Regions from separate parts of the Streptomyces bacillaris genome, predicted to be linked through region 1. Evidence: riboswitches for the same ligand, from Rfam matches in the RefSeq annotation. Region 1 holds a riboswitch; the other holds the start of a gene.
The links. Region 1 has a riboswitch for S-adenosylmethionine ahead of DJ476_RS26335 (aminotransferase class V-fold PLP-dependent enzyme). Riboswitches for the same ligand answer to the same signal wherever they lie in the genome.

Region 1 (7,352 bases):
CCCGGGCTGCCGGCGCACAAGCCGCGTATCCAGGACATCGACGAACGCGCCGCGAACCGCTCCGAGCGGGCCGTCGCGTTCATGTTCACGCTCTCGATGCTGTCGACGGTGGGCTTCATCGCGTCGTACGTCATCTTCCCCGTGGACAAGATCGTCTACATCTGGCCCTTCGGCCATGTCAGCCCCCTCAACTTCTCCCTGGGGCTGACGCTCGGCTTCGCGCTCTTCTTCATCGGCGCAGGCGCCGTCCACTGGGCGCGCACCCTGATGTCCGACGTCGAGGTCGCCGACGAGCGCCACCCGATCGAGGCGACCCCCGAGGTCAAGGCCAAGGTCCTCGCCGACTTCAAGGCCGGTGCCGAGGAGTCCGCGATCGGCCGCCGCAAGCTCATCCGCACGACCCTCTTCGGTGCGCTGGCCCTGGTGCCGCTCTCCGGTGTGGTGCTGCTGCGCGACCTCGGTCCGCTCCCGGAGAAGAAGCTCCGGACCACGATGTGGGCCAAGGGCAAGCTGCTCGTCAACATGAACACGGGCGAGCCGCTCCGTCCGGAGCACGTCCCCGTGGGATCGCTGACCTTCGCCAAGCCCGAGGGCCTGGAGGAGGACTCGCACGACTTCCTCTCGCAGATCGCCAAGGCCGCGCTGATGATCGTCCGCATCGAACCGGACGACATCAAGGACAAGCGCCAGCGCGACTGGGCCCACGAGGGCATCGTGGCCTTCTCCAAGATCTGCACCCACGTCGGCTGCCCGATCAGCCTGTACGAGCAGCAGACACACCACGTGCTCTGCCCGTGCCACCAGTCCACCTTCGACCTCTCCGACGGCGCCCGCGTCATCTTCGGTCCGGCCGGCCACGCGCTTCCGCAGCTGCGGATCGGCGTGAACAGCGAGGGCAACCTCGAGGCGCTCGGTGACTTCGACGAGCCCGTCGGTCCGTCCTTCTGGGAGCGCGGATGAGTACTGCGACCACCACCCCGCCCGCCGACCAGGCGGGACAGCGCAAGGCACCCGCGGGCGAGCGGGTCGCCGACTGGGCCGACGGCCGACTGGGCATCTACGGCCTGGCCAAGGCCAACATGCGCAAGATCTTCCCGGACCACTGGTCCTTCATGCTCGGTGAAGTGGCGCTCTTCAGCTTCATCATCATCATCCTCACGGGTGTGTACCTGACGCTGTTCTTCCAGCCGAGCATGACCGAGGTCGTCTACCACGGCCCGTACGAGCCCATGCAGGGCATCCGGATGTCGGAGGCCTACGCCTCCACGCTGAAGATCAGCTTCGAGGTCCGCGGCGGTCTGCTCGTCCGGCAGATCCACCACTGGGCCGCCCTGATCTTCCTCGCGGCGATGTTCGTGCACATGATGCGCGTCTTCTTCACGGGCGCCTTCCGCAAGCCGCGCGAGATCAACTGGGTCTTCGGCTTCCTGCTCTTCGTGCTCGGCATGTTCACCGGCTTCACCGGCTACTCCCTCCCGGACGACCTGCTCTCCGGTACGGGTGTCCGCTTCACCCAGGGCGCCATCCTGTCCGTGCCGATCGTCGGTACGTACATCTCGATGTTCCTGTTCGGCGGCGAGTTCCCCGGCCACGACTTCGTGGCCCGGTTCTACTCGATCCACATCCTGCTGCTGCCGGGCATCATGCTCGGTCTGCTGGTGGCCCACCTCATCCTGGTGGTCTTCCACAAGCACACGCAGTACCCGGGCCCCGGCAAGACGAACAAGAACGTCGTCGGCATGCCGCTGCTGCCGGTCTACATGGCCAAGGCCGGAGGCTTCTTCTTCCTCGTCTTCGGCATCATCGCGATCATCTCGGCCATCGCCACGATCAACCCGATCTGGGCGCTCGGACCGTACCGCCCGGACCAGGTGTCCACCGGCGCCCAGCCCGACTGGTACATGGGCTTCGCCGAGGGTCTGGTCCGTGTGATGCCCGGCTGGGAGATCAGCCACTGGGGCTACACGCTCAACCTCGGCGTATTCATCCCGCTGGTCGGCTTCGGCCTGGTGCTCACCCTGCCCGCGGTGTACCCGTTCATCGAGTCCTGGATCACCGGGGACAAGCGCGAGCACCACATCCTGGACCGCCCGCGCAACGCCCCGACCCGTACGGGGCTCGGCGTCGCCTGGATCACCGCGTACTTCATCGGCCTCGTCGGCGGTGGTAACGACCTGTGGGCCACGCACTTCCACCTGTCGATCAACGCCATCACCTGGTTCGTCCGGATCTTCTTCTTCGTCGGACCGGTCATCGCCTTCATCGTCACCAAGCGGATCTGCCTCGGCCTCCAGCGCCGCGACAAGGAGAAGGTGCTGCACGGTCGCGAGACCGGCATCATCAAGCGCCTGCCGCACGGTGAGTTCGTGGAGATCCACGAGCCGCTGTCCCAGGACAAGCTGCACACGCTCACCCAGCACCACCAGTACAAGCCGCTCGAACTCGGCCCCGAGGTCGACGAGAACGGCGTAAAGCGCAAGATCCCCGTACTGGAGAAGGTCCGGGCCAAGCTCAGCAAGGGCTACTACGGCGAGAACAACCAGATCGCCAAGCCCACCGTCGAGGAGTACAAGGAGATCACCGAGGGCCACGGCCACCACTGATCACCTGAACTGATCGCCACCGCGGGAGCCCCGTCCATTCGATGGACGGGGCTCTTCGCGGTCCCGGTGGCTGGATAGGGTGGAGCCGTATCTTTCCCGGCTGTGGACCCCTGGAGCGGACCATGAACGTTGTGACCCCGAGCGGCGGCGACAGCGTGGCGGACCGTTCCTGGCCCGGCCTGCTGAACCCCCTGCTGCGCGGCGAGAACCTCTCCTCCGAGGAGACCGCCTGGGCGATGGACCGCATCATGAGCGGCGAGGCCACCGACGCGCAGATCGCCGGCTTCGCGGTGGCGCTGCGGGCCAAGGGCGAGACCGTCGAGGAGGTCACCGGGCTGGTGCGCGCGATGTACGCGCACGCCAACACCATCGAGGTGCCCGGCCGCACCGTCGACATCGTCGGCACCGGCGGCGACCTCGCCAAGACCGTCAACATCTCGACCATGGCCGCGATCGTCATCGCCGGGACCGGCGCCAAGGTCGTCAAACACGGCAACCGGGCCGCCTCCTCCGCGAGCGGCTCCTCCGACGTCCTGGAGAAGCTGGGCGTCAACCTGGAGCTGACCCCGCAGCGGGTGGTGGAGGTCGCGGAGGCGGCGGGCATCACGTTCTGTTTCGCCGTCAAGTTCCACCCCGCCCTGCGGTACGCCGCCAAGGCCCGCAAGGAGCTGGGCGCGCAGACCACGTTCAACATCCTGGGACCCCTCACCAACCCGGCCCAGGTGCGCGCCCAGGCGATCGGGGTGGCCGACGCCCGGATGGCGCCCATCGTCGCGGGCGTGCTCGCGGAGCGGGGCAACTCGGCGCTTGTCTTCCGCGGTGACGACGGGCTCGACGAGCTGACCACCACCGCCACCTCGCGGATCTGGGTGGTCCGTGACGGGGAGGTGCGCGAGGAGCCGTTCGACCCGCGCGACGTCGGGCTGACCATCGTCCCCGTCGAGGCGCTGCGCGGCGCCGACGCCTCGTACAACGCCGATGTGGCCCGTCGGCTGCTGGACGGCGAGGGCGGCGCGGTACGGGAGGCGGTGCTGCTCAACGCGGCGGCGGCGCTCGTCGCGCTCGACCCGGGGACCGGCCCGCTGACCGAGCGGATCGCGGCGCAGATCCAGGTGGCCGCCGAGGCCATCGACTCCGGGGCCGCCAAGCGCGCCCTGGAGCGCTGGGTGGCGGCCAGTAACGCCTGAGACGCCGAATGTGACGCAGGGCGCAGTCCGGATGCCGGACCGCGCCCTTGCGCGTCCCCGTACGTATGGCAAGATGCTGCGCAGGTCATGAGTGACAGCGACTACGGCCCCGGCCCGCTGTCCGGCAACCCTCCGTCCGTGGCGGGGTGCCCCGGGTGAAGACCAGGCCGTAGGCAGCGAGGTCTGCGGCAAGCGCGGGCCCCTCGGCGTCCAATGGACGTCAGCCCCCGGGGTCCTGGTCCCTAGGGAGCCTTCTGTGAGCAAGCGAATGCGTTAGGGCTCGTCCCAGGGCTTCGTCACGCCCTGAGCTGACCGCCCTTCTTCAGCGCACCCTCTTTTCCTTCCTTCTCCGCGCCGCCGCGTATCCGCAGGCGCGCAGATTTCGCCTGCCTGTTACGGGAGTTCGCCATGTCTGTCTCCACCGCTGCCCTCGACTCGTCGGTTTGTGCCCCACTGCCCGTTCTGGGGCAGGATGTCACCGTTCCGCTCGTCACCGGCGGTGAAGTCACCTATGCCGCACTCGACTACGCCGCCAGCGCCCCGGCCCTCCAGCGGGTCTGGGACGACGTGGCCGCGTACGCCCCGTACTACGGCAGCGTCCACCGCGGTGCCGGATACCTCTCGCAGCTCTCCACCGACCTCTTCGAGAACAGCCGTCGCACGGTCGCGGAGTTCCTCGGCTGCCGCGCCGACGACCAGGTCGTCTTCACCCGCTCCACCACCGACTCCCTCAACCTGCTGGCCGCCGCGATCCCGGCCGGCTGCCAGGTCTTCGTGTACGAGACCGAGCACCACGCCTCCCTGCTGCCCTGGCGCGACGCCCAGGTCACCTACCTCAACGCGCCCCGCACCCCGGGCCAGGCGGTGGAGACCCTGGAGCGGGCGCTCGCGGACCGCGCCCCCTACGGCCCGGCCCTCGTCTGCGTGACCGGTGCCTCCAACGTGACCGGTGAGCTGTGGCCGGTGAAGGAACTGGCCGCCGCCGCGCACGCGCACGGGGCCCGGATCGTCCTGGACGCCGCCCAGCTCGCCCCGCACCACCCCGTGGACATCGCCGAACTGGACGTCGACTGGGTCGCGTTCTCCGGCCACAAGCTGTACGCGCCCTTCGGCTCGGGCGTCCTCGCGGGCCGCGCCGACTGGCTCCAGGCGGCCGAGCCGTACCTCGTCGGCGGCGGCGCCTCCCGCAAGGTCGCCCGGCGCGCGGACGGGGGCGTGGACGTCGACTGGCACACCACGGCCGCCCGCCACGAGGCCGGTTCGCCCAACGTGATCGGCGTCTACTCCATCGCCTCCGCCTGCAAGGCCCTCACCGAGGCGGGGTTCGACACCCTGGTGGCCCGGGAGCAGGAACTGGTGCGCCGGGTCCGTGAGGGGCTGGCCGAGGTGCCCGAGGTCCAGGTGCTCTCGCTCTTCGGGGACGACGCGCCCCGGGTCGGGGTCATCTCCTTCGTGGTGCGCGGCTGGAACAGCTCGCACTTCGCCGCCGCCCTCTCCGCCGAGTACGGCATCGGCGTCCGCGACGGCCTCTTCTGCGCCCACCCGCTGGTGCGCACCCTCCTCGGCAGCGACCCGCAGGACCCGGGCGAGTGCGGCGCCCCCGAGGCCGAGCCGGGCGAGCGCTCGCTCAACGCCATCCGCGTCAGCTTCGGGGCCGGTACGCCGGACGAGCACATCGAGCGGTTCCTGCGCGCGGTCTCCGAGCTGGTCCGCCAGGGCGCCCGGTGGAAGTACCGCACCGAGGACGGCCGTTGCGTCCCGGACCGGGGCGAGGCCGCCCGTACGGTTTGATACGCCTCGGCCGGGGACGGGCGCGCTGCCCGTCCCCGGCCGACGTGCGTACGGTCCTACGCGTCCAGGCCGATCGCGAACGCCGCCTCCAGGTCGTGCTGGGAGTACGTACGGAACGCCACATGGGTGTCGGTGCCCTCGACGCCCGGGATCTTGCTGATCCGGCCGGGGATGACGTCCGCGAGGTCGTCGTGGCGGGCGACCCGGACCATGGCGATCAGGTCGTAGGTGCCGGTGACGGAGAAGACCTCGCTGACACTGTCCAGCGCGGCGATGGCCTCGGCGATCTCCGGAATCCGGTCCACGCTGGTCTTGATGAGCACGATCGCGGTGATCACGGCTGTCTGTCTCCCTCGGTCGCCGTGGCTGGAACCTTCACCTTAGCCCCACCCCGATACCGCACCCAGGCGTAGAGGAACCCGGCCGCGAACCCCGCCACATGCGCCAGATACGCCACCCCCGGCCCCGCGTCCGCCGCCTGGGCGGCCGCCCACTGGAGCCCGAACCAGAAGACCAGCACGATCCAGGCCGGGAAGCGCAGCGGCAGGAAGAAGAGGAACGGGAAGAGGCTGGTCACCCGGGCCTTCGGGAACAGGTACAGGAAGGCGCCGAGCACCGCCGAGATCGCGCCGGAGGCGCCGACCAGCGTCTGGCCCGAGTCCGCGTGGACCGCCGCGTAGCAGACCAGCGCCAGATAGCCGCACCCCACGTAGAAGAGCGCGAAGTGGACCCGGCCCATCCGCTCCTCGGCCATCGCCCCGAACACGTACAGGAAGAGCAGGTTGCCCAGCAGGTGCAGCCAGCTGCCGTGCACGAACAGCGCGGTGAACGGGGTGAGCAGGGCGCGCGGCGAGCCCTCCCACAGCTCGGCCGGGATCACCCCCCACCGCTCGAAGTACCCGGCCTGCGCGGCGAGCAGCGCGTCCTGGCTGCCGTAGGAGGCGCCGCCGAACCCGGAGAGCGGGCTGATCAGGAAGATCGCGCCGCACAGGGCGATCAGCCCGTACGTCACCGGCGCCCCGCCCGCCGTCCGCTCCCGGGCCCGTGCGGCCGTGGTCCAGCGGGCGAACCGCCGTACGTCGATCATGTACAGAGCATGGCGTACCGGGGGAGAACGGGACGGAGCGCCTCGCCGTGCCGATGCCTATACGCGAGGCCGTAGGGTTACGCCAGGACTTCCGCAGTTCGACGGCGCACCGCGAGATCCTTGACGTAGACAGGTGGAGTCGCGGCGGTGCGCCCGGCGCGGGCTCCTGGAGACGACGAAAGAGGACGCAGACGATGACGACGGTTCCCCTGCCGACGGACTCGACCCGCTGGCGCTGCACCTTGTGCGGCAATCTCACGCGCTTCGACGTGACGCGGTCCTCCAAGGTCGTGGAGTACGTCCATCTCGACCTGGCCGGTGAGTCCAGTGTCGAGGAGCGGGAGGTGGTCAGTGAGACCATCGAGTCGGTCCGCTGTCGTTGGTGCAACGCGGTGGACCAGATCGAACTGGTGGACAGGCCGGGTGCCGCCTCCTGAGGGAGCGCACCGACAGACATATCTATGGGGTGACGGACGGTGGAACAGCCGACCAGCGGCGCCGAACCGGCCGATGCGGCCGACGGCGGTGCAGAGGCGCTCGACCGTCCGCTGCCCGAAGGCGTACGGCGGCGGGTCGTCGCCCTGGTCGCGGAGGCCTTCGGCGGGCTGACCGTCGCCGAACTGCCCGCCCAGTTGCGGCAGTATGCCCGGTTCACCCCGACCCGGCGGGCCAAGTTCGCCGGGA
Region 2 (7,352 bases), 2.6 Mb from region 1:
TCGAGCGTCTTGAGCCCGTCACCGGTGTTCAGGACGACGGTGGTGAGCGCCGGGTCGATCACCCCGGCCTCGATCAGCTTCTTCGTCACGCCGACCGTCACACCGCCCGCCGTCTCACCGAAGATGCCCTCGGTGCGCGCCAGCAGCTTGATCGCGTCGACGACCTGCTCGTCGTTGACGTCCTCCACCGCGCCGCCCGTGCGGCGGGCGATGTCCAGGACGTACGGGCCGTCCGCCGGGTTGCCGATGGCCAGGGACTTGGCGATGGTGTTCGGCTTCTGGGGCCGTACGACGTCGTGCCCGGCCTTGAAGGCGGCGGAGACCGGGGAGCAGCCCTCGGCCTGGGCGCCGAAGATCTTGTACGGCCGGTCCTCGACCAGGCCGAGCCTGATCAGCTCCTGGAACCCCTTGTCGATCTTCGTCAGCTGGGAGCCGGACGCGATCGGGATGACGATCTGGTCGGGCAGCCGCCAGCCGAGCTGCTCGCAGATCTCGAACGCCAGGGTCTTGGAGCCCTCGCCGTAGTACGGCCGCAGGTTGACGTTGACGAAGCCCCAGCCCTCGCCGAGCGGGTCCCCGATCAGCTCGGAGCAGAAGCGGTTCACGTCGTCGTAGTTGCCCTCGATGCCGACCAGCTCACCGCCGTACACCGCGGCCATGACGACCTTGCCCTGCTCCAGGTCGTGCGGGATGAAGACGCAGGAGCGCAGTCCGGCGCGGGCGGCGGCGGCGCCGACGGCACCGGCCAGGTTGCCCGTGGAGGAGCAGGAGAGGGTGGTGAAACCGAAGGCTCGGGCGGCCTCGACGGCGATCGCGACGACGCGGTCCTTGAAGGAGTGCGTCGGGTTGCCGGAGTCGTCCTTGACGTACAGACCGCCGGTGACGCCCAGCTCGCGGGCGAGGTTGTCGGCCTTGACCAGCTTGGTGAAGCCGGGGTTCAGGTTGGGCTTGTCGGCCACGTCGGCGGGGACCGGCAGCAGTGGGGCGTAGCGCCAGATGTTGTCGGGACCGGCCTCGATGCGCTTGCGCAGCGCCTCCGGGTCACCGGCCGGCAGGTCGTACGCCACTTCCAGCGGCCCGAAACAGGACGCACAGGCGAACAGGGGGCCGAGGTCGAAACGCTCGCCGCACTCGCGGCAGGAAAGCGCCACGGCGGGACCGAGGTCCACGGAAGCGGTGGTGGCATTACCTGCGATGGTCTGAACAGCCATGATGGCGGAGGCCCTTTCTCCTCATCTTCCTCGCAGCGCATTTCGCCGCAAGACGGAATTGGCACCTTCCCCACCGTGACCTCGCGGTCGGCAGGAGGGTTGCCGGGACTTCAACGGGCCGTTCCCTCAGTCCCTCTGGATGAGCTCTGTGGCACCGGATCTTCGATCCAGGCGTTTGTGTGACGACGGACCCCGACATGCGACGGTCGTCCGCGTTGTTCAAGACTGTAACCGAAGGACGGGACGGTTGAGATAGTCGTCCGAACGGCGAGATGGATCACACACAGGGAGTTCAGACCGTGCTCGAAGAGGTGGAACGCTGGCTGACCAGGCGGTCCTGGTCGTCCGCCGACCGCCCGCTGGACCGGCTCCTCGACGCCCGGACCGCCGAACCGCACCGCACCTCGGTGAGTGTGGTGCTGCCCGCGCTGAACGAGGAGGCCACGGTCGGTGCGATCGTGGCGACGATCCGGCGGGAGCTGATGGAGAAGGTCCGGCTGGTGGACGAGCTGGTGGTGATCGACTCCGGTTCGACCGACGCCACCGCCGCCGTCGCCCGGGAGGCGGGCGCCCGGGTGGTCCACCGGGACGCGATCCTGCCCCGGATACCGGCCGTGCCGGGCAAGGGCGAGGTCCTCTGGCGGTCGCTCCTGGTGACCAGCGGGGAGATCGTCTGCTTCGTCGACGCGGACCTCAAGGACTTCTCGGCGGACTTCGTCTCGGGGACGGTCGGGCCGCTGCTGACCGATCCGGCGGTGCACTTCGTCAAGGCGATGTACGACCGTCCGCTCGGCGACACCGCAGGTCAGGGCGGTCGCGTCACCGAGCTGGTGGCCCGCCCACTGCTCAATCTGCACTGGCCGCAGCTGGCCGGGTTCGTGCAGCCGCTGGGCGGCGAGTACGCGGTGCGGCGCTCGCTGCTGGAGCGGCTGCCCTTCCCGGTCGGTTACGGAGTGGAGCTGGGGCTCCTGGTCGACGCGCTGCACACCGTGGGCCTCGACGCGCTGGGCCAGGTCGACGTGGGGGTGCGGCGCCACCGCCACCAGGACGGGCAGGCGCTGGGCCGGATGGCTGCGGCGATCTACCGCACGGCCCAGCTCCGGCTCTCCCGGGGCCATCTGGTGCGGCCCGCGCTGACGCAGTTCGAGCGGGGCGCGGAGGGGTTCGTACCGCGCACCCATGCGGTGGACACGGAGGAGCGGCCGCCGATGCGGGAGATCGCGGAGTACGCGGAGCGGTGGGCGGCGTGAGGCGCGCGCGGGGCTTCGGCAGCCCTGAGGCGTGCGCGGGCGAGGCGGCCGGCGTGAGGCGTGCGCGGGCGCGGTGGGCGGCGCGGTGCCGGTGACCGATCCTCCGGACGCGCGTTTGGCGGCTTCCCTCACGGGCTAGGTTCCGCTACATGGTCACCGAGCATGCCGAAGCCACCGCCCAGGTCCTCGTCGCGTCCAACCGCGGCCCCATCACGTACACGCTCGGCGAGGACGGAACGCTCGACGCCAAGCGCGGCGGCGGGGGTCTCGTCTCCGGGCTGAGCGCCGTCGACGACAAGCTGTGGGTCTGTGCGGCCCTCGGGGACGGCGACCGCGAGGCGGTGCGACGCGGGGTCGGTGAGCCGGGCGTACGGATGCTGGACATCGACGCCGAGGTCCACGCCGACGCGTACAACGGCATCGCCAACTCCGTGCTGTGGTTCGTCCACCACCTGCTGTACCAGACCCCCGTGGAGCCGGTCTTCGACGCGGAGTTCCGGCGGCAGTGGGCCTCCTACGAGACGTACAACCGGGCCTTCGCCCAGGCCCTCGCGGAGGAGGCGGGGGAAGGCGCCTCGGTCCTCGTCCAGGACTACCACCTGGCCCTGGTCCCCGGGATGCTCCGCGAGCTGCGCCCGGATCTGCGGATCGGCCACTTCTCGCACACCCCGTGGGCGCCGGTGGACTACTTCCGGCTGCTGCCCGACGACATCGGTGAGCAGTTGCTGCGGGGCATCCTCGGCGCGGACCGGGCCGCGTTCCTGACCCGGCGGTGGGCGGACGCGTTCATCGGCTGCTGTACGGAGATCCTCGGCGGGACGGGCCGGACCCGGATCGGGGTGCACGGGCTGGGGGCGGACGCGGACTTCCTGCGCCGACGCTCGCGCGAGGCGGACGTGGACGAGCGGATGGCGGCGCTGCGGGAGCAGGTGGGCGAGAACCGGAAGACGATCGTGCGGGTGGACCGCACGGAGCTGTCCAAGAACATCGTGCGCGGCCTGCACGCCTACCGGGCCCTGCTGGAGGCCCACCCGGAGTGGCGCGAACACGTGGTCCATGTGGCCTTCGCCTACCCCTCCCGCCAGGACCTCGCGGTCTACCGGGACTACACGGCGGCGGTGCAGTCGCTGGCCACGGAGATCAACGGGGCTTACGGGACCGAGAGTTGGACGCCTGTCGTCCTCCACGTGAAGGACGACTTCGCCCGCTCGCTCGCCGCGTACCGGCTGGCGGACGTGGCCCTGGTCAACCCGATCCGCGACGGCATGAACCTGGTCGCCAAGGAGGTCCCCGTCGTCTCCGACCACGGCTGCGCGCTGGTGCTGTCACGGGAGGCGGGGGCGTACGAGGAACTGGGCGAGGACGCGATCGTGGTGAACCCGTACGACGTGACGGGCACGGCGGAGGCGCTCCACGAGGCCCTGTCGATGGGCGCCGAGGAGCGGACGGGCCGCACGAAGCGGCTGGCGGAGGCGGCGACGGCGCTCCCGCCGCAGCGGTGGTTCCTGGATCAGCTGGAGGCGCTGCGGCAGGAGTGAGGGGAGCCGCTTACGGCGCTCCCGGCACTTCCGGTACGACTACGGCTCAGAGGCGGCCGGCCAGGTCTGTGCAAGTACGACTCAGAGGCGGTCGGCCAGCGCTGCCAGGAACTCCACCACGGCGGCCGGCCCCGGCACCAACAGGTCGGCGCGCTCGGCCAGTTCGGGCACCTCGGCGCTGCCGCTGCACACCAGCAGCCCCGGGATTCCTTCCGTGCCCGCGCCGCGCAGCTTCTCCACGGTGGCGAAGGCGGCGAGGTCCCCGAGGTCGTCGCCCGCGTACAGCACGGAGGTGGCGCCCACCTCCCGTACGTACTCCGCGAGCGCGACGCCCTTGTCCATGCCCGGCGGGCGCAACTCCAGCACCTGGCGGCCCGGTTCGAGGATCAGCCCGTGGCGGGCGGCCAGCTCGCCGAGAGGGCCGCGCAGGGTCTCGAAGGCCGCCTGCGGGTCGTCGGCGCGGCGGGTGTGGACGGCGACGGCCTGGCCCTTCTCCTCGATCCAGGTGCCGTGCCAGGCGCCGAACTCGTGCAGTACGCCGGGGAGTTCGGCCCGCGCCTCGGCCACGCCGGCGTGCGGGGCGGGGGCGTTCACGGTGCCGGTGGCGGCGTCCCAGCGCTCGGCGCCGTAGTGGCCGAGGACGACGAGGTGGTCCAGACCGGTGACGCCCGCGAAGCCGCCGTACCGTACGGCCACGCCCGCGGGGCGGCCGGTGATCACGGCGATCGAGGCGACCTTCGGGGCGAGCGCGGCGAGCGCCTCGGCGGCGCCGGGGTGGGCGCGGGCCTGCTCGGGGTCGGGGACGATGTCGGCGAGCGTGCCGTCGAAGTCGAGAGCGACGACCGCGCGGTCGGGCCGCTGGAGGATGGCCTCCAGGCCCTCCCGGCCGGCCGGGGTGGTCGGGGTCGGCAGATGTACGGAGTGGCTGCCCATGGGGTGAGCGTAGCAATCCGCCCCCTCCGGCGATTGAGGAGCGGAGGTTCGGGGGCAGCGCCCTGGACCTACCGGGGCTCCGCCCCGCACCCCGCTCCTCAATCGCCGGAGAGGCTTGAATTGCGCCCCGCAGCCGAAAGCCGACGGGGCAAAATCCAGCCCCTCCGGCGTTTGAGGAGCGGGGGCGCGGGGGCAGCGCCCCCGAGGGCCGTCACCGTCTCCCCCGGCGCTCCTCCTTCAGGCGGCGGAGGCGGTTCACCGTGACCGGGTCCTCCCGTAGCGCCCGCTCGTCCTCGATCAGCGCGTTGAGGAGCTGGAAGTACCGCACCGGGGACATCCCCAGCTCCTCCCGGATCGCCCGCTCCTTCGCCCCGGGCCCCGCCCACGACCTCCGCTCCAGCGCGAGCACCGCCCGCGCCCGGGCGGACAGCTCGGCGGAAGCGGACGGCAGGGGCTCGGAGCCGGAGCCGGGCTCGGCACCGGAGACGGAGTCGGCGCCGGGCTCGGAGTCGGAGGTGGTCATACGGCCAACCTAGCCGCGACCACCCACACCGCGCCCCGCCCCCGGCTCTGCCCCCGGCACCCGCGCCCCGCTACTCCGCGCTCTCCGCCCGCGTCGCCTCGGCCGCTATCGAGCCGAGCACCCGCTCCGGGCTGCCGCCGGGGGCGACCGCCTCGCCGATGTTCTTCTTGACCGACTCGCTCACCGTCGCCCAGGACGTCTTGCCGAAGGGGGGCAGCTGGGAGTTGGGCAGCGCGGCCAGGAACTCGCGCAGCTTCACGTGCTTGTTGTCGGTCTCCATCTCGGCGGAGGCGCTGCCGGTCACCGGGAGCAGGTCGTACTCGTCGGCGAAGGCGAGCACGTTCTCGTCGGAGTAGGCGTAGTCGAAGAACTTGCCGATCGCCTGGCGGTTGCCGTTCTGCTTGAAGCCCATCATCCAGTCGGCGACGCCCATCGACCCCTTGGTCGGGCCCTCGGCGCCGGGCAGCGGCACCATGCCGACCTTGACGCCCTTGGCCTCGGCCTCCTCCATCAGCGTGGGGTGGCCGTTGAGCATGCCGACCTCGCCCTTGGTGAACGCCTCGAAGGCCTTCGCCCGGTCCAGCTTGCCCGGGGCGACCGGGCCGGTGAGGCCCTTGCCGACGAGGTTGTCGCGGAGCCAGGTGAACGTGGCGATGTTCTGGGCCGAGTCGATGTCGTACAGGCCGACGTCGTCGACGTAACCGCCGCTGTTGCTGAGCAGCCACATCATGGTCTCGGCCTGGGCCTCCTCCTGGCCGAGCGGGAGGGCGAAGGGGTACTTCACCCCCTGGGCCTTGAGCGCGGCGGCCCCGCTCTGGATGTCGTCCCAGGTCTTGGGGGCCTTGAGGCCCGCCTGGTCGAAGAGCTTCTCGTTGTAGAAGAGCAGCCGGGTGCTGGCGACGAACGGGAGCCCGTACAGCGTGCCGTCGACCTTGCCCGCGTCCGTGAGGGAGGGCAGGAAGTTGGCCTGGGTGCGGATGGAGACCATCTGGTCGACGCTGTAGAGCTTGTCGGCCTTGGCGAAGTCGGCGTAGGCGCCGATCTGCGCGATGTCGGGGGCCTTGCCCTCCTTGACCATCTCGGCGACCTTGCGGTCGACGTCCTTCCAGGAGAGGACGTTGACCTCGACCTTGATGCCGGGGTTCGCCTTCTCGAAGCCGGCCACGAGGCCGCTCCAGTACTTCTCGGAGCTGTTGGCCGCGCTCGTGCCGTAGTCGGCGGCGACCAGCTTCAGGGTGACGTCGCCCGTGCCGCTGTCCTCCCCGCAGCCCGACAACGTTGCCGTCATACCCAGCGCGGCAACCACCGCGGTCAGAACCGTAAAGCGCCGCTGCACAGCCTCGCCCATCCTCGTTGATACTCCACCTGGTCACGGACGGTGGCGCGCCGTCACCGTGCGGGGCCTTCCATGGGCCGGCCGCGGTGCCGCCACCCGTCCTGCCACCGTCCGGGTGAACAGCGATTTTCCCCCACGCCGGAGGGGGAGGTCTACACCACCGGAGTATCGCTTCGGCAACGTATACGGGCCCCGGAGGCCACAACTGGCTTACGTGGTCTGGCAGTCGGAGCCCCGAACCCGTATCTTGGTCCAGACCATTGGACGGGCGGAGCCCTGCCATGGCCGCAACGCGGGTGCCCATTTCGTCGCTTTCCCTCGGAAAACGCCCCGCCTTCCTTCGTTCATCATTTTGTATGGATGCACAACAAACCACGCTAGTGGACTAGACCTTTTAGGGGTCGGCGGGCGAAACTGTCTCCCGTGAGACATGTCATCGCCCTCGATGTGGGCGGCACCGGAATGAAGGCCGCGCTGGTCGGGACCGACGGCACGCTGCTCCACGAGGCGCGGCGGGCCACCGGCCGGAAGCGCGGCGCCGACGCGGTCGTCGAGACCATC

Region 2: linked by a shared signal. The riboswitch ahead of thrC (threonine synthase) and the one ahead of DJ476_RS26335 (aminotransferase class V-fold PLP-dependent enzyme) in region 1 are both predicted to bind S-adenosylmethionine.

Annotation. Positions count from the first base shown of each region.
Region 1 covers NZ_CP029378.1:6,063,338-6,070,689, forward strand. The annotation lists gene qcrA (cytochrome bc1 complex Rieske iron-sulfur subunit) at 1-960, shown strand, start outside; gene qcrB (cytochrome bc1 complex cytochrome b subunit) at 957-2,603, shown strand; gene trpD (anthranilate phosphoribosyltransferase) at 2,726-3,790, shown strand; SAM riboswitch class IV at 3,874-3,991, shown strand; gene DJ476_RS26335 (aminotransferase class V-fold PLP-dependent enzyme) at 4,199-5,581, shown strand; gene DJ476_RS26340 (Lrp/AsnC family transcriptional regulator) at 5,638-5,919, opposite strand; gene DJ476_RS26345 (rhomboid family intramembrane serine protease) at 5,916-6,668, opposite strand; gene DJ476_RS26350 (hypothetical protein) at 6,863-7,105, shown strand; gene DJ476_RS26355 (NYN domain-containing protein) at 7,145-7,352, shown strand, end outside.
Region 2 covers NZ_CP029378.1:3,482,957-3,490,308, forward strand. The annotation lists gene thrC (threonine synthase) at 1-1,211, opposite strand, end outside; SAM riboswitch class I at 1,230-1,357, opposite strand; gene DJ476_RS14780 (glucosyl-3-phosphoglycerate synthase) at 1,511-2,461, shown strand; gene DJ476_RS14785 (alpha,alpha-trehalose-phosphate synthase (UDP-forming)) at 2,611-3,999, shown strand; gene otsB (trehalose-phosphatase) at 4,081-4,932, opposite strand; gene DJ476_RS14795 (DUF3263 domain-containing protein) at 5,144-5,455, opposite strand; gene DJ476_RS14800 (ABC transporter substrate-binding protein) at 5,526-6,803, opposite strand; gene DJ476_RS14805 (ROK family protein) at 7,254-7,352, shown strand, end outside.